3 regions of the Ruegeria sp. CH8 genome follow, and region 2 is predicted to be linked to each of the others. Evidence: riboswitches for the same ligand, from Rfam matches in the RefSeq annotation. Region 2 holds a riboswitch; each other region holds the start of a gene.
The links. A riboswitch is a leader RNA that binds a small molecule or an ion and turns the genes downstream of it on or off. The one in region 2 is predicted to bind thiamine pyrophosphate.
Positions count from the first base shown of each region.

Region 1: another riboswitch for thiamine pyrophosphate. It lies ahead of thiB (thiamine ABC transporter substrate binding subunit); the one in region 2 lies ahead of thiC (phosphomethylpyrimidine synthase ThiC).
Region 3: another riboswitch for thiamine pyrophosphate. It lies ahead of thiD (bifunctional hydroxymethylpyrimidine kinase/phosphomethylpyrimidine kinase); the one in region 2 lies ahead of thiC (phosphomethylpyrimidine synthase ThiC).

Region 1 covers NZ_JBQFQR010000057.1:561-5,643, reverse strand. Annotated here, with positions in the region: gene ACR0ER_RS25335 (LysR family transcriptional regulator) at 3-920, shown strand; TPP riboswitch at 1,105-1,210, shown strand; gene thiB (thiamine ABC transporter substrate binding subunit) at 1,243-2,223, shown strand; gene ACR0ER_RS25325 (thiamine/thiamine pyrophosphate ABC transporter permease ThiP) at 2,199-3,746, shown strand; gene ACR0ER_RS25320 (thiamine ABC transporter ATP-binding protein) at 3,733-4,425, shown strand; gene speB (agmatinase) at 4,429-5,083, opposite strand, start outside.
Region 2 covers NZ_JBQFQR010000010.1:1,860-14,346, forward strand. Annotated here, with positions in the region: gene pta (phosphate acetyltransferase) at 1-484, shown strand, start outside; gene ACR0ER_RS12625 (cupin domain-containing protein) at 481-846, shown strand; gene ACR0ER_RS12630 (sarcosine oxidase subunit beta family protein) at 1,477-2,727, shown strand; gene ACR0ER_RS12635 (sarcosine oxidase subunit delta) at 2,740-3,036, shown strand; gene ACR0ER_RS12640 (sarcosine oxidase subunit alpha family protein) at 3,033-5,987, shown strand; gene ACR0ER_RS12645 (sarcosine oxidase subunit gamma) at 5,980-6,543, shown strand; gene ACR0ER_RS12650 (GlxA family transcriptional regulator) at 6,546-7,547, opposite strand; TPP riboswitch at 7,877-7,996, shown strand; gene thiC (phosphomethylpyrimidine synthase ThiC) at 8,106-9,896, shown strand; gene ACR0ER_RS12660 (M6 family metalloprotease domain-containing protein) at 10,069-11,625, opposite strand; gene ACR0ER_RS12665 (hypothetical protein) at 12,111-12,347, opposite strand.
Region 3 covers NZ_JBQFQR010000011.1:107,435-121,103, forward strand. Annotated here, with positions in the region: gene dnaK (molecular chaperone DnaK) at 96-2,003, shown strand; gene dnaJ (molecular chaperone DnaJ) at 2,078-3,232, shown strand; TPP riboswitch at 3,364-3,470, shown strand; gene thiD (bifunctional hydroxymethylpyrimidine kinase/phosphomethylpyrimidine kinase) at 3,515-4,318, shown strand; gene ACR0ER_RS13965 (FAD-dependent oxidoreductase) at 4,315-5,292, shown strand; gene thiS (sulfur carrier protein ThiS) at 5,276-5,470, shown strand; gene ACR0ER_RS13975 (thiazole synthase) at 5,473-6,237, shown strand; gene ACR0ER_RS13980 (thiamine phosphate synthase) at 6,234-6,830, shown strand; gene ACR0ER_RS13985 (HesA/MoeB/ThiF family protein) at 6,827-7,789, shown strand; gene radC (RadC family protein) at 8,004-8,759, shown strand; gene ACR0ER_RS13995 (phosphate ABC transporter substrate-binding/OmpA family protein) at 8,763-10,319, opposite strand; gene ACR0ER_RS14000 (hypothetical protein) at 10,345-11,268, opposite strand; gene secA (preprotein translocase subunit SecA) at 11,369-13,669, opposite strand, start outside.

The sequences.
Region 1 (5,083 bases), on a different contig from region 2:
ATATGAAACCCGTCAATGATATCCGTATCCTGAACGCCTTTGTCGCCGTTGCCCAGGAAGGCAATATCTCGCGCGCGGCAAAGCGACTACACCTCACTCAACCCGCAGTCAGTTTACAGTTGAAACGCTTGGCGCAGGACACGGGGTTGGAACTGTTCCGCCGCACACCCAAAGGTGTGGAGCTCACACGAGATGGAGAAGCCCTTGTTGCCAAAGCAGAAAAAGTTCAGGCAGCTATAGAAGAGTTCGGTCAAACCGCGCGACGGGTGAACGGAAATGTTCGAGGCACGCTGCGACTTGGCACCATTGTTGATCCGAACTTCATACGCCTTGGCGCTTTTTTGGCGGCCCTCGTGGATGGGTATCCCGACCTGCAAACAAAGCTTGTGCATGGTATAAGCGGTGATGTCGTTGGGCGCCTGATCAGTGGGGAAGTGGATGTAGGTTTTGTTCTGGGTGATCTTGATAGCTATGAAACCGGCGATCAGGATCAAACAGACTCGGTGTTTTTCCAACGGGAACTCACCAAATTTACTTACCGCGTTATAGCTCCAACAGGTTGGGGGAAACGTGTCTTAGGCAAGGATTGGCTGGACCTGGCTGCTCTGCCTTGGATTGGCACGCCGAAGAAATCTGTGCACCACCGGCTGCTGGAGAAAATCTACGCGGATCTTGATTGCCAGCCGCAGGCAGTCTGTCTTGTTGATCAGGAGCCATCAATGCTGGCCATGGTACGATCGGGTATTGGACTGAGCCTGTGCCGAGAATCGATAGCGCTTGAGGAAATGCAGTCACGCGGACTTGTGATATCGGATAGAGTCAAAATTGAAACTTCCCTTCGGTTTGTAACGCTTGCTTCGAAAAAAATGGAACCAAACGTTGTCGCTGCATTCGACGCCCTCAGCGCAACGTGGAACTAACCTTGCTTCTTTAACCGCTGACCGTGACCCTTGCTCTGGTCGCACGTAGCCGGGCTTGGACGGTAAGTCGGTTCATGCCTTCCTGGGCAATTTCAAAGGGTGCAAGTATGACCGCCCGGTCGTTGTCCTTAGCTGGATATGCCTGCAAAACGGGTTGTCTTTTGGTTAGTTCCCGCCTAGTCAGGGCCTCACCTCGGGGTGCGTGGTGTGGCCACGCTGAGATGCCTTTGGCGAACCCGTTGAACCTGAACCGGCTAGAACCGGCGGAGGGAAAGGTGACGGTTTCATCCATCCTTGCCCTCTCGCCGCAATGGAGGATGACATGAAACATCTGATGATTGCTGCGGGAATCCTGAGTGCAACCACGGCTATGGCGGCCGATAAACCTCAGTTGACCGTGTATACCTATGACAGCTTTGTCTCGGACTGGGGCCCCGGCCCGCAGGTGAAAGAGGCGTTTGAGTCGGTCTGTGACTGCGAGCTGAACCTTGTCGGCGTCGAGGACGGCGCGGCACTGTTGTCGCGTATCCGGTTGGAGGGTGAAAACTCGGACGCCGACGTGGTGCTGGGCCTGGACACCAACCTGATCACTGCGGCCAAGGAAACCGGCCTGTTTGCGCCCAGCTCGGTCAGCGCCGAATACACGCTGCCGATCGAATGGAAGGATGAGGTGTTCGCGCCTTATGACTGGGGCTATTTCGCCTTTGTTCATAACGCCGATGCAGCAGCGCCTGCGAATTTCCGCGAACTGGCCGAGGGTGACACCAAGATCATCATTCAGGACCCGCGCTCCTCGACCCCCGGTCTGGGGCTGCTTTTGTGGGTGCAGGCGGCTTATGGCGATGAAGCGGCGGATATCTGGGCTGGTCTGGCCGACAATATCGTGACTGTAACCAAAGGCTGGTCCGAGGCATATGGCCTGTTTCTGGAAGGTGAGGCCGACATGGTTCTCAGCTACACCACATCGCCCGCCTATCACCTGATTGCCGAGGAAGACGCCAGCAAAGCGGCGGCCGCCTTTGACGAAGGCCACTATATGCAGGTCGAGGTTGCGGCAAAGCTGGCCGGGACCGATCAACCAGAACTGGCGGATCAGTTCCTTGAGTTTATGGTCTCGGACGCGTTCCAGCAGATCATTCCAACTACCAACTGGATGTATCCGGCGGTGACCCCGGTAGCCGGTCTGCCCGAAGGGTTCGACACGCTGATTCAGCCGGAAAAATCCCTGCTGTATTCTCCGGATGAGGCCGCCAAAGTGCGGGATCAGGCGCTTGCGGAATGGCTGAGCGCGCTCAGCCAGTAAGCCCCTGGCCGGGCGTTGGCGCGGCGGCTTTTGTGGCCGCGCTTATATTGGGGACCCTTGCCGCTGTTGCCCTGCGGGCTGACGCGGCGGGCGGTTTCGGCCCGGCGGATTGGGCCGCCCTGCGGTTCACGCTTGTGCAGGCGGTTTTGTCGGCCCTGTTCAGTGCGGCGCTGGCGGTTCCGGTGGCGCGGGCACTGGCCCGACGGCGGTTTCCGGGGCGACGGGCGCTGATCGCGCTATTGGGCGCGCCCTTTATTCTGCCGGTCATCGTGGCGATCCTCGGGTTGTTGCAGGTCTTTGGCCGCGCAGGGTGGATTTCGGACCTTTTGAGTTTTTTCGGCCTGCCGCCGATGCGGATCTACGGGTTGCACGGTGTTGTACTGGCGCATGTGTTCTTCAACCTGCCGCTGGCCACACGGTTGATCCTGCAGGCGTGGCAGGAAATCCCCGCTGAACGTTTTCGACTGGCCGCGCAGCTGGGCTGTGACGGGATGGCGATGTTCCGTCTTATCGAGCTGCCGATGCTTAGACGCATCCTGCCGGGTGTGCTGGCCGTGATCTTCGCCATCTGTCTGACCAGTTTTGCAGTCGCCCTGACCCTGGGCGGAGGGCCACGGGCAACGACGATTGAACTCGCGATCTATCAATCCTTTACCTACGATTTCGATCTTGGCCGGGCGGCGTTGTTGTCCGCCTTGCAACTGGCCCTGACGGCTGCAGCTGCACTGGCCGCCCTGAAGTTTTCGCGCGGGGATGGGTTCGGGGCAGGGCTGGACCGGGCCATCCGCCGCTGGGACGGCGGCGCGCCCGTGCTTGATACGTTCTGGATATTGGCGGCGGCTGCGTTTCTGCTGCTGCCTTTGGCGGCGGTGGTGATTTCGGGGCTCTCTGGATTGTTTGAGATGCCCACGCAGGTACTCCGCGCCGCGCTGACCTCGGTTCTGGTGGCTACGGCCAGCACGGTTGTTTTGTTGGTGTTGGCGCTGCCCATGGCCATGGCCGTTGCAACCGGTCGGTACGGGATCGTCGAACTTAGCGGCATTCTGGGGCTGGCGGCGTCGCCCTTGGTGATCGGGACCGGCCTGTTCATCCTGATCCGTCCGGTGGCCAATCCCACCACACTGGCGCTGCCAGTCACGGCGCTGGTGAACGCGGTCATGGCGCTGCCCTTCGCCCTGCGCATTCTGGTGCCTGCCGCGCGCGACGTGGTCACCCGACATGGGCGGCTGGCGCTGTCACTGGACATGGACAAAACGACCTTTTTCACCCGCATTCTGCTGCCTCGAATGCGTCCGCAAATCCGCTTTGCCGCAGGCCTTGCGGCCGCGCTGTCGATGGGAGATCTCGGCGTGATTGCTTTGTTTGCGGACCCCCAGATTGCGACCCTGCCGCTGCAGATTTACCGGCTGATGGGAGCTTACCAGATGCAGGCGGCAGCCGGGGCGGCGCTTTTGCTTTTAATGCTGTCAATGGGCGCTTTCTGGCTTTTGGATCGCGGAGGGCGATTGCATGCTGAAACTTGACCGCTGCGTCATTGAAAATGGTGGTTTCGCCTTGCGGGCCGATTTTACAATCGAGGCCGGGGTCAGTGTTGCCATCGTCGGCCCTTCGGGGGCGGGCAAGTCCACATTGCTTGAGGCAATCGCCGGGTTTCGCGATCTCAAACAGGGGCAAATACTGTGGCAGGGGCAACGCATTTCCAACCTCGCCCCGGGCAAACGCCCGCTGGCGATGCTGTTTCAGGATGGCAACCTGTTCCCGCATCTGACGGTGGAGCAGAACGTCGCCCTGGGCCAACGTCCCAATGGGCGCCTGTCGGCAGAGGAGCAGGCGCAGGTCAAAACCGCGTTGGCCCGCGTTGGCCTGCCCGGTTTTGAGGGGCGCAAACCGGCCGAACTGTCCGGCGGACAACAAAGCCGGGTCGCGCTGGCCCGGGTTCTGGTGCAACGGCGTGACATACTGTTGCTGGACGAACCCTTTGCGGCGCTGGGGCCCGCGCTGAAAGCGGAAATGCTGGACCTTGTTGCAGGGTTGCTGGCCGAGACCGGAACAACCCTGCTGATGGTCAGCCATGACCCGCAGGACGCCCGTCGTATCGCCGACCAGACCGTACTGGTGGCCGACGGACAAGCGCATCCGCCTGCGGCGACGGCGCAACTGTTCGACAATCCGCCGCCCAGCTTGCGGGCTTATCTGGGATAGGCGCTATTTTCGGTTGTGGAAGATAAAGCCAAGAAAGTTCAGCAGGAGCTGCGCCGCCAGAATCTGCGTGCTTTCGGTCTGATCATAGGCCGGGGCGACCTCGACCAAATCGATGCCAACCACATCACCGCGCTTACTCAGCCCCTGAAGGATTTCCAGTACGTCATAATACAGGAACCCGCCATGGCTGGGCGTTCCGGTGCCCGGCGCAATCGAGGGGCAGAAGGCGTCAATATCAATGGTGACGTAATAGCGTGCGCCTTCGGGAATGCGGTCCAGAACGCCGTCCGTTCCTAGCTTGCGCACCTGCCGGACCGACAGGATATCCGAACCGCGCGCTCGTGCGTCCTCATAACCTTCCCTGGCGGTCGAGGACACGTTGCGGATGCCCAGTTGGGTCATCCCAGACACATAGTCCTTTTCAATCGCGCGGCGCATCGGGTTGCCGTGACCCTCAGTGACGCCGTGGCGTTCATCGACAAAGTCCAAATGCGCGTCGATCTGGACCACGTGAATGGGTCCATTCTTTTCGCAATCCTCGGCAAAGGCGCGGATACAAGGGATGTTGATCGAGTGGTCACCGCCAATGGTCACCGGCAGAGCACTTGCATCCAGTATCTTCTTCACACCGTATTCGATATTGTCGTGGCTTTCCTCG
Region 2 (12,487 bases):
GGCCCAGATCGCGTTGGCTTCAGCCAGTAGTTTCCGGGCGTTGACGCAGGATACTCCGCGGGTCGCGATGTTGTCGTTCTCGACCCGTGGCAGCGCCAGCAGTGCAGCCGTGACCAAGGTCGTTGAGGCCACGCGTTTGGCCAAGGAGGCGGCGCCCGATCTTCTTATTGACGGTGAGTTGCAATTTGATGCAGCCTTTGTGCCCGAGGTTGCAGCAAAAAAGGCCAAGGACTCGCCACTGGGTGGCGATGCGAACATCTTTGTCTTTCCCAACCTCGAATCCGGCAACATCGCCTACAAGATCGCCCAGCGGGTCGGAGGAGCAGTGGCCGTCGGCCCGATTATGCAGGGGCTGGATAAACCAGCCAATGATCTGTCCCGCGGATGTTCGGCCGAGGATATTCTGCACATGATCGCCGTAACCGCAGCCCAGGCCGAAGCAAACGAAACAAAGATGCAACCGAATTCGGAGGTTTTGCGATGAATGTACAAGTCATCAACCTGTTCGACGAACCCGCAACGCGCAGCGAGCGCCGCCTGTCTGATCTGCCGGATCGCGTGGTAGAGGGGGATCCTCACCACAAGGTCGGGATGCATTTCACCAGCTCCGACGGTGCACTCTCGGCGGGCACGTGGACATCAACTCCTGGGAAATGGCACGCGTTCACGGACAAGGATGAGTATTGCTACATCGTTGAAGGACATTGCGCGTTGATTCACCAAGACGGGACGCGGCAGGATTTTCGCACCGGTGACAGCTTTATGATTCCAAACGGCTTTCAGGGCTATTGGGAAGTTGTTGAGACAACGACAAAGCACTTTGTCATACGAGACTTGTCTGAGTGACGTAAACCGTTCCTGGGGCGTGAACCTTCCCATTGAATGGGCTTTGGGTGCATCTGCATTTACAATGAGCTCAGAGGAACTGCATTGCGCGATTTTGATGGAGTGCCTTACACTGTCGATCCAAATCGACCGACTAAGGCTAGCAAGCTTGAATTGCCCCTCTAATCAGACCCACTTGGGTGGTTCAATTTGATTGTTAGGCTCCAGACTTATTGCCAGAACAGAATGGTAGCTGCGAGAGCGATTGCCGACACGAGGACCTTCGTATCGGTTCGCGATGCGGCGCCAGGCTTTGAAACGTCCGAACATGATTTCAAGGCCCTTTCCTTCACGATCTCTTCCATGTCGCGACAGGACACAGAGAGGCGCGACCGGAAATAACCGAAGGGCAAACCTACGCCTTTGTGAAAAGGGCAGCCTTTCATATGTGTTGTCTCAAAAATGCTCGCGATTGAATTGAAAGCAACAGGGGCCAACACACGTGGTCAGGTCACCCGCGATCAAAACTTGGCGACACAACCGGCGCTAATCGCAAATTTGTCGTATTTGAATTATTTTCTGTCCGAAACAACATCTGCAAAAAGCACTTTTCTCAGCGCAGATTGAGGGCTGCAACGAACAGGAGCCTTCATGCGCTATTCAGCTCTGAGAATCCTCAAAGAGGCCCTGACAGGTCACAAAGGGTGGACCCCGCAATGGCGTGACGTCGCGCCTGCGGAGGCCTACGACTATGTCATTGTCGGAGGTGGCGGCCACGGGTTGGCGACGGCCTATTACCTTGCCAAGGAATTCGGCGCGGCACGTATCGCGGTTCTGGAGAAGGGCTGGATAGGCGGCGGTAATGTCGGGCGGAACACGACAATCATTCGGTCGAACTATTTGCTGGACGGAAATGAGCCGTTCTACGAGTTTTCGCTCAAGCTTTGGGAAAACCTGGAACAAGACTTCAACTACAACGCGATGGTCAGCCAGCGTGGAATTCTGAACCTCGTCCATTCAGATGCGCAGCGCGATGCGGCGCGGCGTCGGGGGAATGCCATGATCCTGAACGGGTCGGACGCTGAACTTCTGGATGCCGAGGCTGTTCGGGGGATGTACCCGTTCCTCAATTTCGACGATGCACGCTTTCCAATCCGGGGCGGTCTGTTGCATCGGCGCGGCGGCACAGTGCGGCATGACGCAGTGGCCTGGGGTTACGCCCGCGGGGCCGATATGCGCGGCGTAGATATTATTCAGAACTGCGAAGTCACCGGATTTCGCATCGAAAACGGTGCGGTTCGGGGTGTTGAGACAACCCGCGGATACATCGGGGCCGGAAAGGTTGGTGTTTCGGTTGCGGGCAGTTCCAGCCGGGTGATGGCGATGGCCGGAATGCGCCTTCCCATCGAAAGCCACGTTCTGCAGGCCTTTGTTTCCGAAGGGTTAAAACCCTTCATCCCGGGCGTAATCACCTATGGCGCTGGACATTTTTATTGTAGCCAATCCGACAAGGGCGGGCTGGTATTCGGGGGCGATATCGACATGTACAATACGTACGCCCAAAGGGGTAACCTGCCGGTTGTCGAAGATGTCGTGGAAAGCGGGATTTCTCTGATACCGGCACTTGGACGCGCGCGCCTCTTGCGCAGTTGGGGAGGGCTCATGGACATGTCCATGGACGGCTCGCCCTTCATCGACAGGACGCACATCGACGGCCTCTACTTCAATGGCGGTTGGTGTTACGGCGGGTTCAAGGCGACGCCTGCTTCGGGCTACTGCTTTGCGCATTTGTTGAAGACCGACCGCCCGCATGAAGTAGCCATCGCTTACAGGCTGGATCGGTTTAAAACCGGCCACATGATCGACGAAAAAGGGCAGGGCGCCCAACCGAACCTGCATTGAGGGGCAAACCAGATGATTATTGACCATCCTTTGCTTGGCCCGCGTGATGCGCAGGAGTTTACCTATTTGGGTGATGCCTCGCTTATCAACCGGCCCGATTGGCAGTGTGAAAACGCGCTGAGCGAGTTCCACGACTATCTGTATTTGCGCGACAATCCAGCAGGCGAACACTGTGAGCTTTGGTACCACGAGCAGGGCGATCGTTCGTGGCTTGTCGTCACGCGGAACACAGTTACTCATGAAATTCTGAGCGTCGAACTTGCCCATGACGTGGCGAAGGCGGTTACCGCAGGAAGGTCTGCTAAATGACTCAGGTGAATCGTTTGAATGGCGGCTTGATTGACCGCAGCAGCAGCCTGAACTTTCGGTTTGACGGAAAGACCTACAGCGGGTTTCAGGGTGATACGCTGGCCTCGGCTTTGCTGGCAAATGGCGTGCGACTAACGGGGCGCTCGTTCAAGTATCACCGGCCGAGGGGCGTATTGACGGCAGGCAGCGAAGAACCCAATGCGCTGGTCGAGCTTCGCACGGGCGGGCGGCAAGAACCGAATACCCGCGCCACGGTTGCCGAACTCTATGACGGGCTGGACGCGAATTCGCAAAACCGCTGGCCGTCCTTGGAACGCGATTTCATGGCGATTAACGACCGGTTTTCGAATTTTCTAACGGCAGGTTTTTATTACAAGACGTTTATGTGGCCAAAGGCTTTCTGGGAAAAGCTCTATGAGCCCATCATCCGCAAGGCCGCCGGCTTGGGCAGTTTGACCGGAGAGGACGACCCCGACCTATATGACAAAGGGTTTCTGCATTGTGATCTGCTGATTATCGGCTCGGGACCAGCAGGTTTGGCGGCGGCACTGACAGCAGGTCGCGCGGGCGCACAGGTCATTCTGGCCGAAGAAGATTTCGAGTTGGGCGGACGTCTGATCGCCGAGTCCAGCACGTTGGCAGAAATCTCAGGTGCAGATTGGGTCATGCAGACGCAGGCGGAACTGGCGGGCATGAGCAATGTGCGTCAGATGCCTCGGACCACTGTGTTCGGAGCCTATGATCATGGGATTTACGGCGCGGTCGAGCGCAACGCGGATCATCTTGCTGAACCCGCTCCGGGCAAGCCGCGTCAAACCTTGTGGCGCATCTATTCTAAGCGCGCGTTGATTGCGACTGGCGCGATCGAACGCCCCATCGCGTTTGAAAACAACGACCGCCCCGGGATCATGCTGGCTGGCGCCGTTCGTGCCTATGTCAATCGCTGGGCCACAACGCCTGCGCAATCTGTTGTCGTTTTTGCCAATAACGATGACGCCCACCAAACGGCCCGTGATCTAATGGCGCAGGGCGTCAAGGTGCCCGCCATCATCGACACGCGGCCCGATGCGCCAGATGTTGAGGGGACTGAAGTTCTGAAGGGGGCCGAGATCATCAACACATCCGGTCGTCTCGGTCTGAGTGCGGTTCGGGTCAGGGTCGCCAAAGGATATACACGCAATCTGTATTGCGAAGCGCTGGCGACGTCAGGCGGCTGGAACCCCAACCTCGGCCTGACCTGTCATCAGCGAGGCCGACCGGTTTGGAACGCGGATATTCATGCATTTGTTCCGGGGGAAGGTCTGCCCGTCGGACAGATCGTAGCCGGAGCGGCAAAGGCTGAGCTGACAACCGACGCAGCACTCCGGGGTGGAGCGGCCGCAGCAGTTTCCGCACTTGCTGATCTTGGGATCACCGCGACGCCAGCTGACTTGCCAGCCGCACAGGATGCGCCAGTCTCTCTGTCGCCGTTCTGGCATGTGAAGGACGCAAAACGGGCTTGGTTGGATTTCCAGAACGACGTGACCGTAAAGGACGTCAAACTGGCGCATCAGGAGAATTTCACTTCGGTCGAGCACCTCAAGCGGTACACAACGCTGGGTATGGCAACCGATCAGGGGAAGACTTCTAACGTCGGTGCGCTTGCGGTGATGGCGGAACTGACCGGTAAGTCGATCCCTGAAACCGGCACCACCATCTTCCGACCGCCCTACACACCTGTGGCGATGGGGGCTCTGGCGGGGCGTGCCGTCGATAAAGATTTCCACCCGACCCGGCTGACCCCCAGCCACAAATGGGCCGAGGAGCGGGGCGCAGTGTTCGTCGAAGTCGGCAATTGGATGCGAGCACAATGGTTTCCGCGCAAGGGTGAGACGCATTGGCGTCAGTCAGTTGATCGCGAGGTTCTTCAGACCCGCAATTCAGTTGGTGTCTGTGACGTGACGACACTGGGAAAGATCGACGTGCAGGGTGCTGACGCCGCTGACTTCCTGAACTTTGTTTACGCCAACGGATTCGCCAAACTACCGGTGGGCAAAGTGCGTTATGGTCTGATGCTGCGCGAGGATGGCGTGGCATATGATGACGGGACAGCCGCACGTTTTGCCGAGGACCATTTCGTCGTAACGACAACCACTGCTAACGCGGTTCTGGTCTATCGCAACATGGAATTCGCGCGCCAATGTCTGTGCCCGAATATGGATGTGCAACTTATCTCAACCACCGAGGCCTGGGCGCAATATGCGGTTGCGGGTCCGAACAGCCGCAAGCTGCTGCAAAAGATCGTCGATCCCGAATTCGACATATCGAACGAGGCGTTTCCCTTTATGGCCTGCGGCGAGGTCACCGTCTGCGGGGGGTTGCGCGCGCGGCTTTTCAGAATTTCGTTCTCGGGCGAATTGGCATATGAGATCGCCGTGCCCACCCGTTATGGCGATGCCATGATGCGGGCGCTTATGGAAGCGGGCGAAGAGTTTGATGTGGTGCCTTACGGCACCGAGGCCCTTGGCGTCATGCGCATCGAAAAGGGCCACGCTACGGGCAACGAATTGAACGGAACAACCACTGCTCTGAACCTTGGCCTTGGTCGGATGGTCAGCGACAAGAAAGACTGTATTGGCAATGTGCTTAGTCGTCGTGAGGGAATGAACGCTCCGGATGCGCTGGCTCTGGTCGGCCTGAAGCCTTTGGACGCTAAGGATACCCTGCTGGCAGGCGGGCATCTGATGAACAAGACCGGGCCGGTCGATGCTGCAAATGATCAGGGTTATGTCACCTCTGCAGCCTATTCTCCCACCCTCCAAAGTTCCATCGCTTTGGGTTTTGTGAAAGGCGGGCTCGACCGTAAGGGTGAGCAGTTACGCTTAGTCAATCCGTTGGAAGGTCAGGAAATCTTGGTGGAAATCGTCAGTGCTCATTTCGTTGACCCGGAAGGGGAGAGGCTCCGTGCATAACTTAAAAGCAATTACTCCACTGCGTGGCGTTTCTCCTCGCCTGGATCACATCGGCACGATCAACGTCACCGAGGTCGTGGATCAGGCCCTGGCTTCGGTCGCGGCCCGAAAGGGACAATCTGCCGTCATGCAGCAAGCGCTGGCTGATCACATCGGATTGCACCTACCTGAACCTGGTCACGCCGTGATTGCAGCACCCTTTGGCGCCATCTGGATGGGGCCTGATCAATGGATGATCACCGCCCCGCATGACAGTCATGAACTGCTGGCGTCCGAGGTGAAGGAAATAGTCGGACGCAGCGCCTCGGTGGTCGAGCAGACAGATGGCTGGTGCCGATTTGACGTGGCAGGGGTTGGTTTGTGCGATCTGTTCGAACGGCTTAGCAATGCGCCGGTGCGTACGATGGTGCCCGGTTCGGCCATCCGTACAACAATGGAACATTTGGGTGTGTTTTTGTGGCGATTGGCCGATGATCATATGGCCATCTTAGCCCCCCGGTCTGCTGCGGGTTCGTTGCACCACGGGCTTGTGGCTGCGGCGCGGTCTATCGCCTAAGCTCAGCCCGACGGAAGCACGTCATCGCTACCGACACGCATTGAATTCTTGGCACGCCGGTCGCTGATCGGCGTTACCCCAAACGTCTCGCGGTAATGGCGCATGAAGGAACCGGGCGTGGAATACCCGACCATATAAGCCACTTCGGTGATAGGGTCGTTGGTATATAGAACCAACTGCCGCGCCTGGTTCATTCGCATTTTTCGGTAATAGCTGAGAGGACTTTGACCGGTCGCTTTCTTGAACCCACGCTCCAGAGAGCGTGCCGACAGACCGACTGCTTCGGCCACTTCGCTGATTTGAATAGGGCTTTCGATATGTTCGGCAAAATGCCGAATGGCGCGTGCTACCTGCTTTGGCAGTAAATCCTGGCTTTTCGCCGTAGAAATGGCGGGAACTTTTTGTGACATCGTTGCGCTGCGGATAAACGGGTGCTGAAACCAGCAGGCGACTTCAGCCATCACGTCGCCGCCTAGGCTGTCTTCAATCAATGTCAGCATGTGGTCAAACACGGCCGATGCACCTGAGATAGTCGTAAAATTACCTTCAGAACAAACTACGGTGTCTGTTATCGGGATTTCAGGAAATTCGGCCTTAAAAGCCGCCTCATAACACCAGTGGACGGACAAGGGTTGATCTTCGGTCAGACGGGTTCTTGCAAGGGGGAAAACCCCGCCGCTAATCGCGCCAAGTTTGGTGTTTCCGCGCAACAACCGTTGCAGGGCTGCGTTCGCTTTTGAGGGGTCTTCGAAAACGCTGTTTGGACTGGACGCAAACAGCAAGCGATCCAGACCCTGGACTTCAGCCAGCGTACAGTCGGGTGAAAAGGCCACCCCGGCAGAGGATTGCACTGGCTCGTTTTTTTCAGCAACCACCATCCAGCGGAACGCATCCTGCCCTGAAATTTCATTGGCAGCTCGCAATGGTTCGATACACGAGGTCAGGCATGCCATGGGAAATCCCGGAAAGACTAGGATTCCAAGGGTCATTTCTTCTTTTATCATCGGTTCATTGATATGATGAATTGAACTGATGTCTAAGACAATAGTGCCCATTATTCCTGTCGGCAACGAAGACACCGGACCGGTCTTATGTAGAGACAGAAGTGCGGGTTTGTTTCTCGCTTGGGTGGTGGTTTCAAAGTTGAGTCTTCATTCAGCGACACGCGTTTCAAGCACTTGAAATGCAGGCGCCAAAATTGTGCTCTGCCCGAAATCCGATGCGCCACTTCGGTCCGAGCCAGATATCCTGCTAAAATGAGTTGCCTGAACCCATCGAAACCGAAGATTGGCATCTTTGATGCTTGTCTCTTTGGTATTTCTCGGAGTAAGTCTTGCACACGCAGGGGAGTCCCACCAAGGGGACTGAGAGGCTGACAGGGCATTGCCCGGCGACGCGACCCTTTGAACCTGACCCAGTTGATACTGGCGTAGGAAGCTAGGGCGCGCAGGCTGCAGAAAAGGGCAGGCGTTCTCCGAACAAGGGGGTAAACTACCCTCTCGTTTCCCCAAGCCAAACTCATCTGGTGTCTTTTTGAGTTGAACTGCTTGAGGAGCACCAACATGAACGTCCCCAACCCCAAAATCACTACGGATGAACTGCCCGCGTCGCGCAAGTTCTATGTCAACGGAGCGCTGCATCCAGACATTCGCGTGCCGATGCGTGAGATTTCCGTTCATCCAACCGCAGGTGAGCCGCCCCTGCCGGTCTATGACAGTTCCGGTCCTTATACCGACCCCAATGTAACCACCGACATTCGGCAGGGCTTGCCTGCTCTCCGTCGCAAGTGGATCGAGGCACGTTGCGACATTGAGGAGTATCAGGGGCGCGAGATTAAACCCGAAGACAATGGATTTGTTGAAGGAGATCGGCTGACTCCCGAATTCCCAGTGCGCCCGCTTCCTTTGCGTGCAAAGGACGGCAAGGCGGTGACCCAATTGGCTTATGCCCGCGCCGGTATCATCACGCCTGAAATGGAATTCATCGCAATCCGTGAAAACCAGCTGCGCGAAGCCGTTGTTGAGCCGCGCGAAGGCAACGACTGGGGCGCCAGCATTCCCGACTATGTAACGCCGGAATTCGTGAGGGATGAAGTTGCCGCAGGGCGCGCCATCATCCCGGCCAACATCAACCATCCCGAAAGCGAACCGATGATCATCGGGCGCAATTTCTTGGTCAAGATCAACGCAAATATGGGTACATCGGCCGTGACTTCTTCGATGGAGGAAGAAGTCGACAAGATGGTTTGGGCGATCCGATGGGGCGCTGACACTGTTATGGATCTGTCTACGGGTCGCAACATTCATAACACCCGCGAATGGATCATTCGCAACAGCCCGGTACCGATCGGGACGGTTCCTCTGTATCAGGCGCTGGAAAAGGTAAACGGCATCGCCGAGAACCTGACATGGGAAGTGTTCCGCGACACGCTGATCGAACAGGCGGAACAAGGCGTGGATTACTTCACCATCCACGCGGGGGTTCGCTTGCACATGGTGCCGATGACGGTAAACCGCGTGACAGGCATCGTTTCTCGCGGTGGTTCGATCATGGCAAAATGGTGTCTGCACCATCACAAGGAAAGCTTCCTCTACGAACATTTCGACGAGATATGTGACATCTGCCGCGCCTATGACGTTTCCTTCAGCCTCGGCGATGGACTGCGTCCCGGCTCAATCGCTGATGCGAATGATGAGGCGCAGTTCGCTGAACTGGAAACACTGGGCGAACTGACCAAAATTGCCTGGACCAAAGACTGTCAGGTGATGATCGAAGGGCCGGGCCACGTTGCCATGCACAAGATCAAGGAAAACATGGACAAGCAATTGGAATGCTGCCACGAGGCACCCTTCTATACGCTTGGTCCGCTGACCACGGATATTGCTCCGGGCTATGATCACATCACCAGTGGAATCGGAGCCGCAATGATCGGTTGGTTCGGGTGCGCGATGCTTTGCTATGTCACGCCTAAAGAACATTTGGGCCTGCCGGATCGGGACGACGTCAAAACCGGGGTCATTACCTATAAGATCGCCGCACATGCGGCCGATCTAGCCAAGGGTTTGCCGGGAGCGCAGCGTCGCGATGATGCCCTGTCCCGCGCACGGTTCGAGTTTCGCTGGGAAGACCAATTCAACCTGTCTTTGGACCCCGACACAGCCCGGGAGTTTCACGATCAAACTCTGCCCAAGCAAGCGCACAAAGTCGCGCATTTCTGTTCCATGTGCGGTCCGAAATTCTGTTCAATGCGGATCAGTCACGACATACGGGCAGAAGCCCAAAAAGAGGGTATGGAGGCAATGGCCGCCAAGTTCCGCGAGGGTGGAGACTTGTACGTACCTGTTAACGAATAATAGCTAGACCAGTATTGCGCCTGCACGATCATCGAAAAATAGATGTTACAGGTGTAGGCGCAATTATTGGACCTCGATGTGCGTTCGCTCGTGTCTCGACCAAAAGCGATACAGGCTCTCGGCGAACCCAGTTGCAGCGCAGACCGCGCCTGAATGCCCCAGCAGAGCTGTTTTAAGCGCTCAACAACAACAACTTGTAAACCCCTGTCAGTGCGGGTGATGTTGCTGTGGCCGCACCGCCGACCTGGAAGGTCATTGTGTTGCTTGACGCGGAAATGTTACTGACCTCCAGACCCGAGTTTGTACCATCCCACCATTTGCTGTTTGGCGTTGTCGCGTCATCGAACTCTGTTATCCCAGAGGCAGGGAAAAGGTCGGTGGAATCGCCTGAATTGGAATTGTTCTCCAGATCGAAATTTCCATCGGCTTGTTCCAGCGAGCACTCGTAGTGCAGGGCGGCCGTCATCTGCTCGTTATTGTTGCTTCCACTTTCCTCAACGTGCCAGATCGCCAAGCCGGAATCCGGCAGCGCCGTATCACGTCCTGTTTGCTGACGGTTTTCAATGATGAAATACTCGGTATCACTGCGTGGAAAGATACAGAAGTCGTTCTGACCGGCGTTTACGGTTGCTGTCATTCCCGGAGCCAGCGTTGTCAAGTTCGAAGTCCACCCCGCGGCATGCTTTAAATAGGCATCTATTTGGACTGGGTTCTTGGGATTGCCGCTGGAGGACATCAGTGAGTAGAGCCCGGTTCCACGGGATTCGTACCCGTAGTCATACAGATCTGGAAAATCGCAGATCATGTGCCCGTTTTCGTGACAAAACGTGCCAAGGGTTAACTCGTCTCCCATATTGGTGAATTGGTAGTCGAAGAACTTTCTGCCACCCCCAATATTGTAAGCGGACGCCAGCGACCAGGAATGCGGCCAAAGCCCTTCGGCCCAGTTGTTTACCCGATCGCCTGCATAGAAAACATTCAGCGCATGTATGAAACCTAACCCATCTGCGGTCAGTCCGCTGAAATCAAATCCGTTGGCGACCAAATCATCAAGAGCTTCGGTGATGAGCTCGCGGGCACGCGTTCCAAAGCTGACCGTTTCGTCAGTATAGTAGCTGCGGTTGTTCTGGGCTGTGTAATATACCGTCACGATATTGGTGTAGGTCAGCTTTCCGTCCGACACATCGAAGAAATAGTCGCGCACGGAACCATTGTTGCCAAAACCGGAATACCCAACGTCGTTACAATACTTGGTAACCTCGTTTTGCGAGATTGTCCCTGCGACGTCTGGAAAATCGATCAATACGCAAAGCCCTACAAAGGTGCCGGTTGTCGGGCCTGACGGCGGAGCGGCAAATGGGCCGCCGGGGGCAGCTTTCTTTGCCATCACGCGCTCCGCCCAGCGGTCTTCCCAACGTCGGCGCCCACTGATCATTTGCGACCGTAAGGCATCAGCTTTTGCGACCTCATGTGAAGGTCTCAAATGCTGGGCCAAACCGGCTGCACTGGGATCATCGCGGCCAGGTGCCAACGAAGACGCTACAAGCTGCGCACCATCGGCGGCCGCTTCGGCAAAACGCCACTCGCGACTGGTCTCGCATTTGACGACCGTAAAGCCGTCTTCAGTTTCGAAGGTCGCATAAAACTGGTTTCCACTCCCACGAACCTTGAATGACGTTCCATCTGGATTGTGAAAGGTGAATTCTTCTCCATCAAATGGCATAGGCATAACAAAAACTCCAAAAGCTAAAGGTTACCCGGCAGACACGAATTACTTCCGCCGAGCATGTGCCAAGCGCGAAGTCTAGCGCGTCTTTTTGGTCGTACGCCGACGAGTGGTCTTGGCCTTCGGCTTTGCCTCGGCCTTTTTTGCATCACCCGCCGAGGCGGCCTTGGCCTCGGGTTCGGGATTGTCCACATTCGTTTTGGCGCTGAATGGTACGGAAGAGGGCGCCGTTAAAACTGGGTTCTCTATGGACGGTGGACGCCCTGTCGGAGCCACCCTGGGTGATGATCCCGCGGCTTCCAACTCCGGGTTCATGATATCGGCAGACCTGCCAGCAGGCCCTCCCTCCCCGCCGAGCGGTGGATTTTGCACGTTGCTTGCAGCGGACTTGGCGGCAGAAGTCTCAGTGGCGGTGTCAAGAGGTGGGTTCTCTATATCCGACATTACATTCTCCTTTTCGCACAGCTAGAGTAACAATTGCCGCGCGATCAGGCCCGCACGTAAAGTCTGTTAATCGTGCTGTAAGCTGATGTTGCGGTTAGCAGGGCCCAAACGGTCTTGGTCGCACTGATCGCCGTCAAAGCCGTCGCCAACATTTCCCGCTCATAGGTTGCATTTGCGTTGAACCAATGATGGAAGCTTCCATCAGTCGCACGCAGAGAAATGTAGATCACACCGTTTTCAGCCGGTCCGGCCGCAGTAACTTCGCAGGTTTTCCAAGGCATCTTACAAATCCTTTCTCTGTATCAAATTACGTGTCGCCCAGTACAAAAATACGGAAGAACAAAATTCAGAAAGGCAGGGTGACAACTAACAAGTTTACGACGATTCGTGTCGTGTCCAAACAACAAAACGTCGCAAAAGT
Region 3 (13,669 bases), on a different contig from region 2:
GATGGTGTAGGGCTGTTGCGCATATCAGATCGGGGCCGGGTGCCATAACGGGTTCGGACCTCGGACATCGCCTTGAAGAGAAAGGGATTGAACATATGGGAAAAGTAATCGGGATTGACCTCGGAACCACCAACTCGTGTGTGGCTATCATGGACGGCTCGCAGCCGAAGGTCATCGAAAACGCCGAAGGGGCGCGGACCACGCCCTCGATCGTCGCCTTCACCGAAGATGAGCGACTGGTCGGTCAGCCTGCAAAACGTCAGGCGGTCACCAACCCCGACAACACGATCTTTGGCGTCAAGCGTCTGATCGGGCGTCGCGTGGATGATGCAGAAGTCGAAAAAGACAAGAAAATGGTGCCGTACGCCATCGTTGATGGCGGCAATGGCGACGCGTGGGTTGAAGCTCGCGGTGAAAAATACTCTCCAAGCCAGATCTCGGCCTTCACTCTGGGCAAGATGAAGGAAACCGCGGAAAGCTATCTGGGTGAGGAAGTCACGCAGGCGGTTATCACCGTTCCGGCATACTTTAACGACGCACAGCGTCAGGCTACCAAAGACGCCGGCAAAATCGCCGGTCTGGAAGTGCTGCGGATCATCAACGAACCGACAGCGGCTGCTCTGGCCTATGGTCTGGATAAAGAAGAGACCCAAACCATCGCGGTTTATGACCTTGGTGGTGGTACCTTCGACGTGACCATCCTGGAAATCGACGACGGCCTGTTCGAGGTCAAATCGACCAATGGTGACACCTTCCTGGGTGGTGAAGACTTTGACATGCGCATCGTCAACTACCTGGCAGATGAGTTCAAAAAGGAACACGGTGTCGATCTGTCTGCCGACAAGATGGCCCTGCAGCGTTTGAAAGAAGCCGCTGAAAAAGCCAAGATCGAGCTGTCCTCGACCTCGCAGACCGAAATCAACCAGCCGTTCATCTCGATGGGTTCGAACGGTCAGCCGCTGCACATGGTCATGAAACTGACCCGTGCCAAGCTGGAATCGCTGGTTGGTGATCTGATCAAAAAGTCAATGAAGCCCTGTGCCGCTGCTCTGAAAGACGCCGGCCTGTCGGCTGGCGACGTGGATGAGGTTGTTCTGGTTGGTGGTATGACCCGGATGCCGAAAGTGATCGAAGAGGTCACCAAGTTCTTCGGAAAAGAGCCCCACAAAGGTGTGAACCCGGACGAAGTTGTTGCCATGGGCGCTGCCATTCAGGCCGGTGTTCTGCAGGGCGACGTCAAAGATGTGGTTCTGCTGGATGTGACCCCGCTGTCGCTGGGCATCGAAACGCTGGGTGGCGTGTTTACCCGCCTGATCGACCGCAACACCACGATCCCGACCAAAAAGTCTCAGGTTTTCTCGACCGCCGAAGACAACCAGAACGCCGTAACCATCCGCGTGTTCCAGGGTGAGCGGGAAATGGCCGCGGACAACAAGATCCTGGGCCAGTTCAACCTCGAAAATATCCCGCCTGCACCGCGCGGTATGCCTCAGATCGAGGTGACTTTTGACATCGACGCCAACGGCATTGTCTCGGTTTCGGCCAAGGACAAAGGCACCGGCAAAGAGCAGAAGATCACCATTCAAGCTTCGGGCGGTCTGTCCGACGAGGACATCGACAAGATGGTCAAAGACGCCGAAGAGAACGCGGAAGCCGACAAGGAACGCCGCGAGCTGGTCGACGCCAAGAACCAGGCGGAAAGCCTCATCCATTCGACCGAGAAGTCGATGGAAGAGCATGCCGACAAGGTCGACCCGACCACCATCGAAGCCATCGAGCTGGCGATTGCCGCGCTGAAGGACGAGCTGGAAACCGAAAATGCCGACAAGATCAAATCCGGCATCCAGAACGTCACCGAAGCAGCCATGAAGCTGGGTGAGGCCATCTACAAGGCGCAAGCCGAAGAGGGCGAGGATGAGCCTGCTGCAGCCGATGCCGCGCCGGGTGATGACGATATTGTCGACGCCGAGTTTGAAGATCTGGACGACGACAAACGTAAGTAACGGGTAACCGGGCCAATTTGGGCCGGTCCGGTTGCCGGGCCGGCCCGATTACGTTGAGGCAGAAGGAAATACTGATGTCAAAACGCGACTACTATGATGTGCTCGGTGTTACAAAGGGCGCATCGGCGGACGAGATCAAGAAGGGCTTTCGCAAGAAGGCCAAGGAATTGCATCCCGACCGCAACAAAGACAACCCGGATGCCGAGGCGCAGTTCAAGGAAGCGAACGAAGCCTACGACGTGCTGCGCGATGCCGATAAAAAGGCTGCTTATGACCGCTTCGGTCATGCTGCCTTTGAAAACGGCATGGGTGGCGGCGGCGGCCGTCCCGGTGGCGGCTTTGGGCAGGGCGATTTCTCCAGCGCATTCTCGGACGTGTTCGACGATTTGTTCGGCGATTTCATGGGCGGCCAGCGCGGTGGTGCTGGTGGCGGACGTCGCGCTGCGCGCGGGTCCGATCTGCGCTATAACCTGCGCGTGTCTTTGGAAGAAGCCTTCTCGGGCCTGCAAAAAACCATCAGTGTTCCTGCGGCCGTAGCCTGTTCCGCCTGTGACGGTACAGGCGCCGAAGGTGGCGTGGAGCCGACCACGTGCCCGACCTGTTCGGGTATGGGCAAGGTCCGCGCGCAACAGGGTTTCTTCACCGTTGAGCGCACCTGTCCGACTTGTTCGGGACTGGGTCAGATCATCAAGAACCCCTGCAAGTCCTGCAACGGTGCTGGCCGTGTTGAAAAAGAGCGTGCCCTGTCTGTGAACATCCCCGCCGGTGTTGAAACCGGCACTCGCATTCGTTTGGCGGGCGAGGGTGAAGCCGGGATGCGCGGTGGCCCTCCGGGCGATCTCTATATCTTTGTTGAAGTTTCCGACCACAAGCTGTTCGAACGTGACAGCGTGAACCTGTATTGCCGTGTGCCTGTCAGCATGGCCAAGGCAGCGCTGGGCGGATCGATTGAAGTTCCGACCATCGACGGTGGTCGTGGCCGCGTGCAGATACCGGCAGGCAGCCAGTCTGGTCGCCAGATGCGCCTGCGCGGCAAGGGTATGCCTGCTCTGCGCGGTGGTGGCGTCGGTGACATGTTCATTGAGTTGGCTGTGGAAACCCCGGTCAATCTGACCAACCGACAAAAGGAACTGCTGCGGGAATTCGACGATTTGGGTGAGGATAACCATCCGGAATCCAAAAGCTTTTTCTCGTCCGTCAAGTCGTTTTGGGACGGTATGAAGGGCTAGATTCCTACGCCCATGATTATCAAAGAAGAGCCGGTCAAATGTGGCCGGCTTTTTCAATTCATAAGTCCAGATTGACTACAGCCTGCGCCAAAATTGGCCCTTGATTCCCCGGACAACCCCTGAGATTGTCCGCCCAACCGTTGGGGTGCCTCGATCAAGGGGCTGAGAGGCGTGAATGCGCTAACCCATCGAACCTGATCCGGGCAATACCGGCGTAGGGAACGGTCTAACATACACAGACGTTTTCCATGCTGCGTTGCCCATTGATGATGGAGCAACGATATGGCGCATATTGCCCTGACTATTGCGGGCTCGGACAGCGGCGGCGGGGCCGGGATACAGGCCGACCTCAAGGCAATGTCCGCTTTGGGCGTGTACGGCGCCAGCGTGATCACGGCGGTGACGGCTCAGAATACCCGGGCCGTGACTGCGGTGCATGGGATCCCGCTGGATGTGGTTTCTGCCCAGATCGAAGCGGTTCTGACCGATCTAGATGTCGGCGCGATCAAGATCGGAATGCTGGCAACGCCGGAAATCATACAGACGGTTGCGGAGGCTATTACCGGGTTTGAAGGCCCCGTGGTGCTGGACCCGGTGATGGTTGCCAAATCCGGTGATGCTTTGTTGGCGCAAGACGCGGTGCAGACTTTGCGCGACGTCCTTCTACCGCGCGCCACCTTGTTGACCCCGAACCTGCCTGAAGCCGCCTGTCTGTTGGGTGATGCCGAAGCTGCGACACCTGACCAGATGATCGCGCAGGGGCGGGCCTTGTGTTGGTCGGGCGCAGGTTCGGTTTTGATGAAAGGGGGGCATGGACGCGGGGACGTCTGTCACGACCTGCTGGTTGATGCCTCGGGCCTGGTGGCCGAGTACACCGCCCCCCGACGCGAGACACGGAACACGCATGGCACAGGGTGCACCTTGTCGTCGTCGATTGCGGCGGGGCTGGCGCAGGGGCTCGGCCTGACCAACGCCGTTGCGCAAGCGCATGAATACCTGCAGGGGGCGATCGCCTTGGCGGACGGTCTGATGATCGGGCGGGGTCACGGACCTGTGCATCACTTCCACCGGGTCTGGTCCGCATGACGGTCTGGTCGGTCATAGGGTCAGGCGTGGCCGGTTTGGCCGTTGCGAGCGAGCTTGTCTCGCGCGGGGCCAAGGTTCAGGTATTTGATCCCGCTGGCCCTCCGGGGCCGCATGGGTGTTCGTGGTGGGCGGGCGGTATGCTGGCCCCGTGGTGTGAGTATGAAAACGCCGAGGAGCCGGTTTTGCGGTTGGGTCAGATTGCGCAGGACTGGTGGGCAGCGCGCACTCGGGTAGAACAGCGAGGAACGCTGGTTGTAGCCAATCCGCGCGACTTGCCTGATCTGCGCCGATTTGCTCGTCGGACCGAGGGGTACAGTGAAGTCGAGCAATCCAATATCGCTGAATTAGAGCCTGATCTTCACGGATTCACCAAAGGTCTCCATTTCACGAAAGAAGCCCATCTGGACCCACGCCAAGCCTTGCGGGACCTTCATAGGCAACTGTTGGATCATGGTGCTGAATTCCACCCTAAGCTCGCTCCATCGCGTCTTGAAAATGCTATCGATTGCCGGGGTTTGCACGCCCGTGAGGTGCTGCACGATCTGCGAGGTGTAAAGGGTGAGATGTTGGTGATCCGTTGCCCGGACGTGACATTGACGCGGCCCGTGCGTCTGCTGCACCCAAGGATGCCGCTTTACATCGTGCCACGCGGCGACAGTGTTTACATGCTGGGCGCGACGATGATCGAAAGCGAGGATAGCAGCCGCATCACCGCGCGCTCGATGCTGGAACTGCTCAGCGCGGCTTACACGCTGAACCCCGCGTTTGGAGAGGCCGAGGTGCTCGAGATCGGAGTCGATCTGCGCCCGGCCTTTCCTGACAATCTGCCGCGTATTCGGCGGCTGGGGCACACAATCTATGCCAATGGCCTCTATCGCCACGGTTATCTGCTGGCCCCGGCGCTGGCGCAGGGCGTGGCGGATCTGGCGCTGGAAAACAAACATTCGGAGATAGTCGATGAAGATCGTGCTTAATGGCGAACCGCGTGAGGTGCGTGCCGAAACCCTCTCGGACCTGCTGGCCGAATGCGAGTTTTCGGGACGGGTGGCGACGGCCGTGAACGAGGATTTCGTGCCATCGGGCCTGCGCGTTGCTCACAAACTGGCCGAAGGCGACCGGATTGAAATCGTCGCGCCGATGCAGGGGGGCTGAGGATGAAGGTTTTTTATGGCACCGGCTTGCCCAACCCGCTGATGCTGGGAACGGCGCAATATCCCAGCCCCGCGATCCTGGAGCAGGCGTTTCGCGACAGCGGCGCTGGGGTGGCCACGGTGTCGCTGCGGCGTGAATCCGGTGCTGGGCAGACCTTTTGGCAGATGATCCGAGACCTCGGCGTGCTGCTTTTGCCGAACACGGCTGGGTGTCACACGGTCAAAGAGGCTGTAACCACTGCCCACATGGCGCGGGAGGTGTTTGATACAAAGTGGATCAAGCTGGAGCTGATCGGCCATACCGACAGCCTGCAGCCGGACGTGTTTCAACTGGTCGAGGCGGCGCGCATTCTGACCGAGGATGGGTTTCAGGTTTTCCCCTACACCACGGATGATCTGATCGTGGGCGAACGCCTGTTGGCCGCTGGGTGCGAGGTGCTGATGCCTTGGGGCGCACCGATTGGCTCGGGGCGGGGGTTGAACAACGAATATGCCTTGCGCGCGATGCGAGCTGAATTCCGGGACGTGCCTTTGGTGATCGATGCCGGAATTGGGTTGCCCAGCCATGCCGCGCAGGCGATGGAGTTGGGATATGACGCGGTTCTGTTGAACACCGCTGTAGCGCGGGCCGGTGACCCCGCCACCATGGCCCGAGCCATGCAGCTCGCCATCGAGGCCGGACAATTGGCCCATCAGGCCGATCCGATCGAGGCGCGCGATATGGCGGAACCGTCCACCCCCGTGATCGGAAAGGCGTTCTTGTCATGACCCTCGACCGGTTTTACCCGATCTTCGACCATTCGGACTGGCTGCGCCGAATGCTGCCCTTGGGCGTGAAACTTGTGCAGTTGCGGATCAAAGATCAGCCCGACGCGGTGGTGCGCGAACAGATTGCTTTGTCACGCGACTTGTGCCGGGAACATAACACCGTTCTCGTGGTCAACGACTATTGGCAACAGGCGATTGAGTTGGGGTGCGACTGGATTCACCTCGGGCAAGAGGATCTGGATGACGCCGATTTGAAAGCCATCCGTAAGGCGGGACTGAAACTGGGTGTCTCGACCCATGACGATGATGAGTTGGAGCGGGTTCTTGCAATGGGCCCGGACTATGTGGCGCTGGGGCCGGTCTATCCAACGATCCTGAAAAAGATGAAATGGGAACAGCAGGGCTTGCCCCGTGTCACCGAATGGAAGGCGAGGGTGGGTGGTATCCCCCTGGTTGGGATCGGCGGGATGAGTGTAGAACGCGCGCCGGGTGTGTTGCAGGCGGGGGCGGATACCGTCTCGGTCGTCACCGATATCACACTGAATGAGGATCCTGAGGCCCGGGTGCGCCAATGGATCGAGGTCATGCGATGAGCCGCTATGCCCGCCAGATGATCCTGCCTGAGGTTGGGGCAGAGGGGCAGGCCCGCCTGTCCGCCGCGCGCATTCTGGTGGTGGGCGCAGGAGGATTGGCGGCCCCGGTACTGCCGCTGCTAACCGGGGCCGGGGTGGGGCAGCTAACCATCCTGGACTGCGATGAGGTCGCCCTGTCGAATCTGCACCGGCAGATTTTGTTTTCTGAGGCGGACTGTGGACGCCCGAAGGTAGAGGTCGCGGCGGATCGTTGCCGGGACTTGAACCGTGAGGTCACTGTAATCGCAGAGAAACAGGCTTTAACAAACGAAAATGCGATTCAATTTGTCGAACAGGCAGACTTGGTCATCGATTGCGCCGACAGCTATTCGGCTAGTTATATCCTGTCAGACACCTGTCTTGCGCTTGGTAAGCCGCTGATTTCTGCATCCGTGCTGGGGCTTTCGGGTTATGTCGGTGGCTTTTGCGGTGGCGCACCGTCCTTGCGGGCCGTGTTTCCGGATGCACCTGATAGCGGCGCGAGCTGTGCAACGGCTGGGGTGCTTGGCCCCGTCGTTGGGATCATCGGAGCGCTGCAGGCGCAGATGGCGCTGAACCTGATCCTTGGCTTGCAACCTTCACCGCTGGGGCAAATGGTGCAGGTCGATGCGTGCTCGTTCCGTAGCACTACGTTCCGATTTGACGAAGCCCCGGAACCGATGCGGTATTTCCCGTTCGTTTCGGCCAACCAACTGACCGCAGACGATCTGATCATCGAATTGCGTAACACGGATGAGGTTCCCGATCCCGTCCACCCCGATGCCCGACGTGCAACAGTGGAGTCTCTGAAATCAGAGTCGATCAAAGCGAAAAGACTGGTATTTTGTTGCGCAACGGGTTTGCGCGCGTGGCGGGCCGCTGAAGAATTACATCCGGATTGGTCCGGCGAGATCGTCCTCGTCGCGGCATCAACCTCGTGACCGAAAAGAAACCGCGAGACCATAAGAAGTTGATCACAGTTTTCGCTCTGCGTGTACTGATGCCGATTAACATGCCGAATATGAGACGTTTCCCAAAGGCAGCAACATAGTTGACAGCCTAAAACGGTCGCATGCTTGTTTATCTTTCCCCCGCGCTGAGTAAAGCTCGGGCGCGTTAACCTTTCAGAAACCGATTTTGCGCCAATCTGCTGGCATGACCAAGGACGCCTTTGCTGAAGCCCCGATGCTTTTTGAAAGCGATGAAGCCCCGGTGCAGCCGCTGCCGTCCGGGCGGTTGCCGTCTTACATTAAGGATCACCGCAAACGACTGCGCGAGAGGTTCATGTCCGGTGGCTCGGCGGCGATGCCGGATTACGAGCTGCTGGAGTTGGTCCTGTTCCGGTCCATACCCCGGCAGGACGTGAAACCACTGGCGCGGGCGCTGATGGATACGTTCGGCGATTTTAACCGGGTTCTGACTGCGTCCGAGGAACGGCTGCGCCAGATCAAGGGCGTCGGAGATACGGTGATCACCGATCTGAAAATACTCGAGGCCTGCGCCCACCGCATGGCCCGCGCGCGGGTGATGCAGCGGCATGTAATCTCAGGTTGGGACGCGCTGCTGGACTATTGCCACACCACCATGGCCCATCGCGAGACCGAGCAGTTCCGGGTATTTTATCTGGATCGCAAGAACGTGCTGATCGCGGATGAGGAACAGGCCAAAGGCACTGTGGACCACGTGCCGGTCTATCCACGTGAAGTGGCAAAACGGGCGCTGGAACTGAACGCTTCGGCTCTGATCCTGGTGCACAACCACCCGTCAGGCGACCCGACCCCTTCTCAGTCGGATATCGATATGACCAACCGGATTCAGGACGCCTGTCTGGCGCTCGGCCTGACACTGCACGATCATCTGATCATCGGCAAATCGAATGAGCTGAGCTTTCGATCTCAAGGCTATCTTTGAGAGTTACTTCACCCAGACTTCGACCCTGCGATTGACCTTGCGGCCCCACTCGGTGTCGTCGCAGGCCATCGGCATGGCCTCGCCAAATCCATCAACCTCCAGTTCGATGCTGTCTGGAATCGCGGTTTCAACTGCGGCCAGCACTGCATTGCGTACCGTTTTCGCGCGCAGCAGAGCAATTCGCGCATTGGCGGTTGCGGCACCGTCGCCATCGCTGAACCCCACAAAGATCAGTTTGCGCACATCAAGCGTTCCGGCCTCAAGCTGCTGCGCTAGGTGTTGGATATTTGACCGGGATTGTGCGTCGGGGCGAGATGACCCTGCCTCGAACCGGAATGAAAGAGCCAGCCGGGCCAAAGGCCGCAATGTGGTGACCATGCGCTGCAACTCTTCCAAGCCGACTTCCGACGCACCTGAGGCAACGGCATTGGCAAACCGGTTTCCCTGAAGATCGATGGGCAGAGTCTCGGGCGCCTGATCGACAAAGCCCGCGTCGCGGATCACCATCTGCGCCTCGGCACTTTGGGTATAGGCCAGAAACTGACGGGCAATGCGGGGCAATCGACGTTCCGGCAGGTACAGGAACATGGGCGACGTCAGCGGATAATCCTCGGTTTTGATCGTTTGACGGTTGGCCATTAGCGCGTGACCGCATCCACCGGCTAGAGGTAACGCGCGGGCCAGATCGGCTTCTGCCTGACTGGAGATACCGATGGCAAAGGGGTCATCAGCTACAGCGCGGACCAGATCGCTGCTGCGCGTGTGTCGGAGTACGGATTCAGATAGCTTGGCCTTGGCGGGGGCCAGCAATCGATCTTCGACCTCTTGCGCCAGCCCGGACCCGGTATCGGGCAGATGCACAGAAATCGGCGCATCCGGGCCACCCAGGGCGGACCAGTTATCGATCTCACCTGAAAAAACCAACGCCAGATCGGACAGAGAAATGTACGGCACCGGGTTTTCGGACGCAACGATGGGGACCAACGCATCCAGCGCAACAACCCGTGACCGGCGCGCATGGGTCAGGTCGCCCAACCCGGCGACTTCGGCAGTCTCTTGCTCTTGTGGGCGGATTTCGCGCAAGGCCATCGCGATGTCGGCTTGGTTCGCGATCAGATCAGAAAAACCACTACTTGTGTTGCCGATCTCAAAGTAGAACCTCCCCAAAGGAGCCGTGCGCCCGTTTTGGTGCAGTTCATAAACCAGACCTGTGCTGTCAAGCGCACGGTGGTTAGCTGACAATCCCTGTTGCTCTGCAAAGCCCATCAACAAGGCGGGCAGAACTTTCTCGGCCATGACGGACGAGCCAGAGAACCTCAGTTCTGCTACGAAATCGGTCAGGTTAGGGCAGGCGGGCCCGTCGCACGTGACCCCGGAGCCGTCGACCGTCAGTTCTCCGAATTTGGTATCAACGCGGTAGAACTCACCATCGAATCCCAGAAGGGTTCCGGTTACTTCGACCTTGCCGTCATGCGAGGTGAGCGTGAGATCCTGTGCCAGAACGGCAGAGGTTGTAGCTGCCGAAAACAGTGCAGCTGCCACCACACGAAGAAATGTCATTGGAAGTTCGAGCCTGCCTGCGGTTTTAGTTTGCCGCGATTGTCAGGTTTTGAAGCAGATTATTCAACACCAGAAACTCACCGGTTTTGGAACAATCCGGAAAGCTGAGTGTCAGATCGCGCGACCGAAGGGCCCGGTCGGCGTGCAATTCCATAGATTGTACGCTCAGGTCCTGGCCGCAATTGGCCTCGGTTACCTCGGCCTCGACGGTTAATGCGATCGAACCCGATTGGTGCGATTGCGCCGCGGGAAAGGAATAGATTTCGACGTTGCGGGAATCGCTGAATGAAGACTCGGCCAGATGCATGACTTGGCCTGTGCCTTCTGTGCCCGAACCGGCTGAAACATGGCCCGCATCGCCATAGCTCGCGCCAAACTCCAACGCGTGGATCTGCAGATCAGTTTCACCCTTCCATTGTAGAGCAACGCGAGAATATTGGCCGATGTCGGGGATGTGAGTGGTGGCTACGGTCCCCTTCTGATCGTCAAGAGAGATCAGAAAGATCGCGTATTCCGACAAGGCCGGTATGGTCAGATCCAATGTGCCATTTGCGTCTGTTTCCTGCGTGACGGTCAGGCCGCTGTGATGCACCTCAATCCGTTCATTGCTATGGCAGGGGGCTTTGACGATCAGGCGGGCTGCCGCACCAGGTACGGCACGGGCCCGGGCGCTAAGGCCACAGTTGGCTCGATCAGAGGGGGCTGACCAGCTGGGGTTGAGTGTCCGTTGCGCCGAAGTGGTAGTTTGGTCTGTTTCCGGGGCAGGAGACGAGGAGGTCAGGACGATATCCTCCAGCCCGGAAAACACGGCGCTTTGCTCTGTTGACGCAACTTCAAGATCCTGCGAACTGTTTGGTTCCGCAGGGTTTCCATTTTGCATCAGGTAACCGATAGCCAGGGCACATGCGACTATACCGCCGGTGGTTACGTAGTTTTTAATTACAAACATGACACCCTCCCCAGTTGAAGGAGCGAGTCGCACATTGGTCACGAATCACGGCCAATATGTGGCCGTGACGGGGACTCAATGTGTCTTGATTGCCATTACGTTAGGTCAAGCGACCGTGGCAATGTTTGAACTTTTTGCCTGACCCACAGGGGCACCGGTCATTGCGCGACGGGTTGCCCCAGGTGCTGGGGTCGTTCTCGTCAAAGCCGGGAAGAGGATCGCCCGAGGCTTCGGCTTCCGCTACCGCTTCGGCGCGGTCAGTGGCCTGATCGACGGATTTCTGAGCCTGAGCCTGCTGGGCAGCCATCTGCTCCAGCATTTCCTTTTGCTCTTCTTCCGTCAGCGGTCGCACACGGGACAATTGCTGCGTCACGGTTTCACGCAAGGAATCGAGCATGCTTTCGAAAAGCTGGAAGCTCTCGTTCTTGTACTCGTTCAGCGGATCACGCTGGGCGTAACCGCGGAAACCTACGACCGAGCGCAGATGTTCCAGCGTCAGCAGGTGCTCGCGCCATTTGCTGTCGATGGTCTGCAGCAGTACCTGCTTTTCGATGTTGCGCATGTTTTCAGGACCGAAGGCAGCGGCCTTCTGCGCCATCATCTCGTCAGCGGATTTGATCAGGCGCTCGCGCACCTGCTCATCGTCCACGCCTTCTTCGGCGGCCCAGTCCTGAACCGGCGCGTCGATGGTCAGCTTGTCCTTGATCGCCTCGTGCAGACCATCCGTGTCCCACTGATCGGCATAGGATTTCGGCGGCATGTATTCGTCGATCAGGTCGTCGATCACCTGTTCACGCATGTCCGAGACGACCTCGGACAGGTCATCCGAGGACATGATCTCGCGACGTTGGCTGAAGACCACTTTTCGCTGGTCGTTCATCACGTCGTCGAATTTCAGAACATTCTTGCGCATGTCAAAGTTGCGGCCTTCGACCTTGGACTGCGCCCGTTCCAGCGACTTGTTCACCCAGGGGTGGATGATGGCCTCGCCCTCTTTCATGCCCAGCGTGGTCAGCACCTTGTCCAGACGTTCCGAGCCGAAGATACGCATCAGGTCGTCTTCGAGGCTCAGGTAGAACACCGTGCGGCCCGGGTCGCCCTGACGGCCGGAACGACCGCGCAGCTGGTTGTCGATCCGGCGGCTTTCGTGGCGTTCGGACGCCATGACATACAGACCACCGGCAGCCAGAACCTTTTCTTTTTCTTCCGCATGGCGGGCCTCTTCGGCGGCGCGCAGCTGGGCCGGATCGGCCTCGGGTTTATCGGCCAGAGCCTTCAGCACCTTCATTTCCACATTGCCGCCCAGCTGAATGTCGGTGCCGCGACCAGCCATGTTGGTGGCAATGGTCACCGCGCCCAGACGACCGGCATCAGCGACGATCTGTGCCTCTTGCTCGTGTTGGCGGGCGTTCAGAACGTTGTGCTGGATGCCTTCTTTTTGCAGCAACTGGCTCAGCAGTTCGGATTTCTCGATCGATGTGGTGCCCAACAGGACCGGTTGGCCCTTCTCCTGCGCCTCTTTGGTCTGTTCGATCATCGCGCCGTATTTCTCGGCAGCGGTACGATAGACCTGATCGTCCTCGTCCACACGGGCGATCGGCTTGTTGGTCGGAACCTCGACCACGCCAAGGCCGTAAATTTCGGCAAATTCCTCGGCTTCGGTCAGTGCGGTGCCAGTCATGCCTCCCAACTTGTCATAGAGGCGGAAATAGTTCTGGAAGGTCACGCTAGCCAGCGTCACGTTTTCTGGCTGGATCGGAACACCTTCCTTGGCTTCGATGGCTTGATGCAGACCTTCGGACAAACGACGGCCCGGCATCATACGACCGGTGAATTCGTCGATCAGAACGACGTTGTTGTCACGCACGATATAGTCCTTGTCGCGCTGGAACAGCTTATGCGCGCGCAGGCCCTGGTTCACGTGGTGAACAACCGTGGTGCTTTCAGGATCATAAAGCGAATGGCCTTCGGGGATCAGGCCGACGGCGATCAACTGCTGCTCGAGAAACTCGTTGCCCTCGTCGGTGAAGGTCACGTTGCGGGATTTCTCATCCAGCGTGAAGTGATCATCGCTCAGCGACGGGATCAGCGCGTCGATGGCGGTATACAGGTCCGAGCGGTCCTGCGACGGCCCCGAGATGATCAGCGGCGTCCGCGCTTCATCAATCAGGATCGAGTCGACCTCGTCCACAATCGCGAAATTGTGGTATTTCTGGTAAATCTCGGCCAGATCAGCCTTCATGTTGTCGCGCAGATAGTCAAAACCCAGCTCATTGTTGGTGGCGTAGGTGATGTCACAGGCATAGGCGGCTTTTTTCTCGGCATCGGGCTGACCCGCCCAGATCACGCCGGTGGTCATGCCCACGGCCGCAAACACCTTGCCCATCCATTCCGAGTCCCG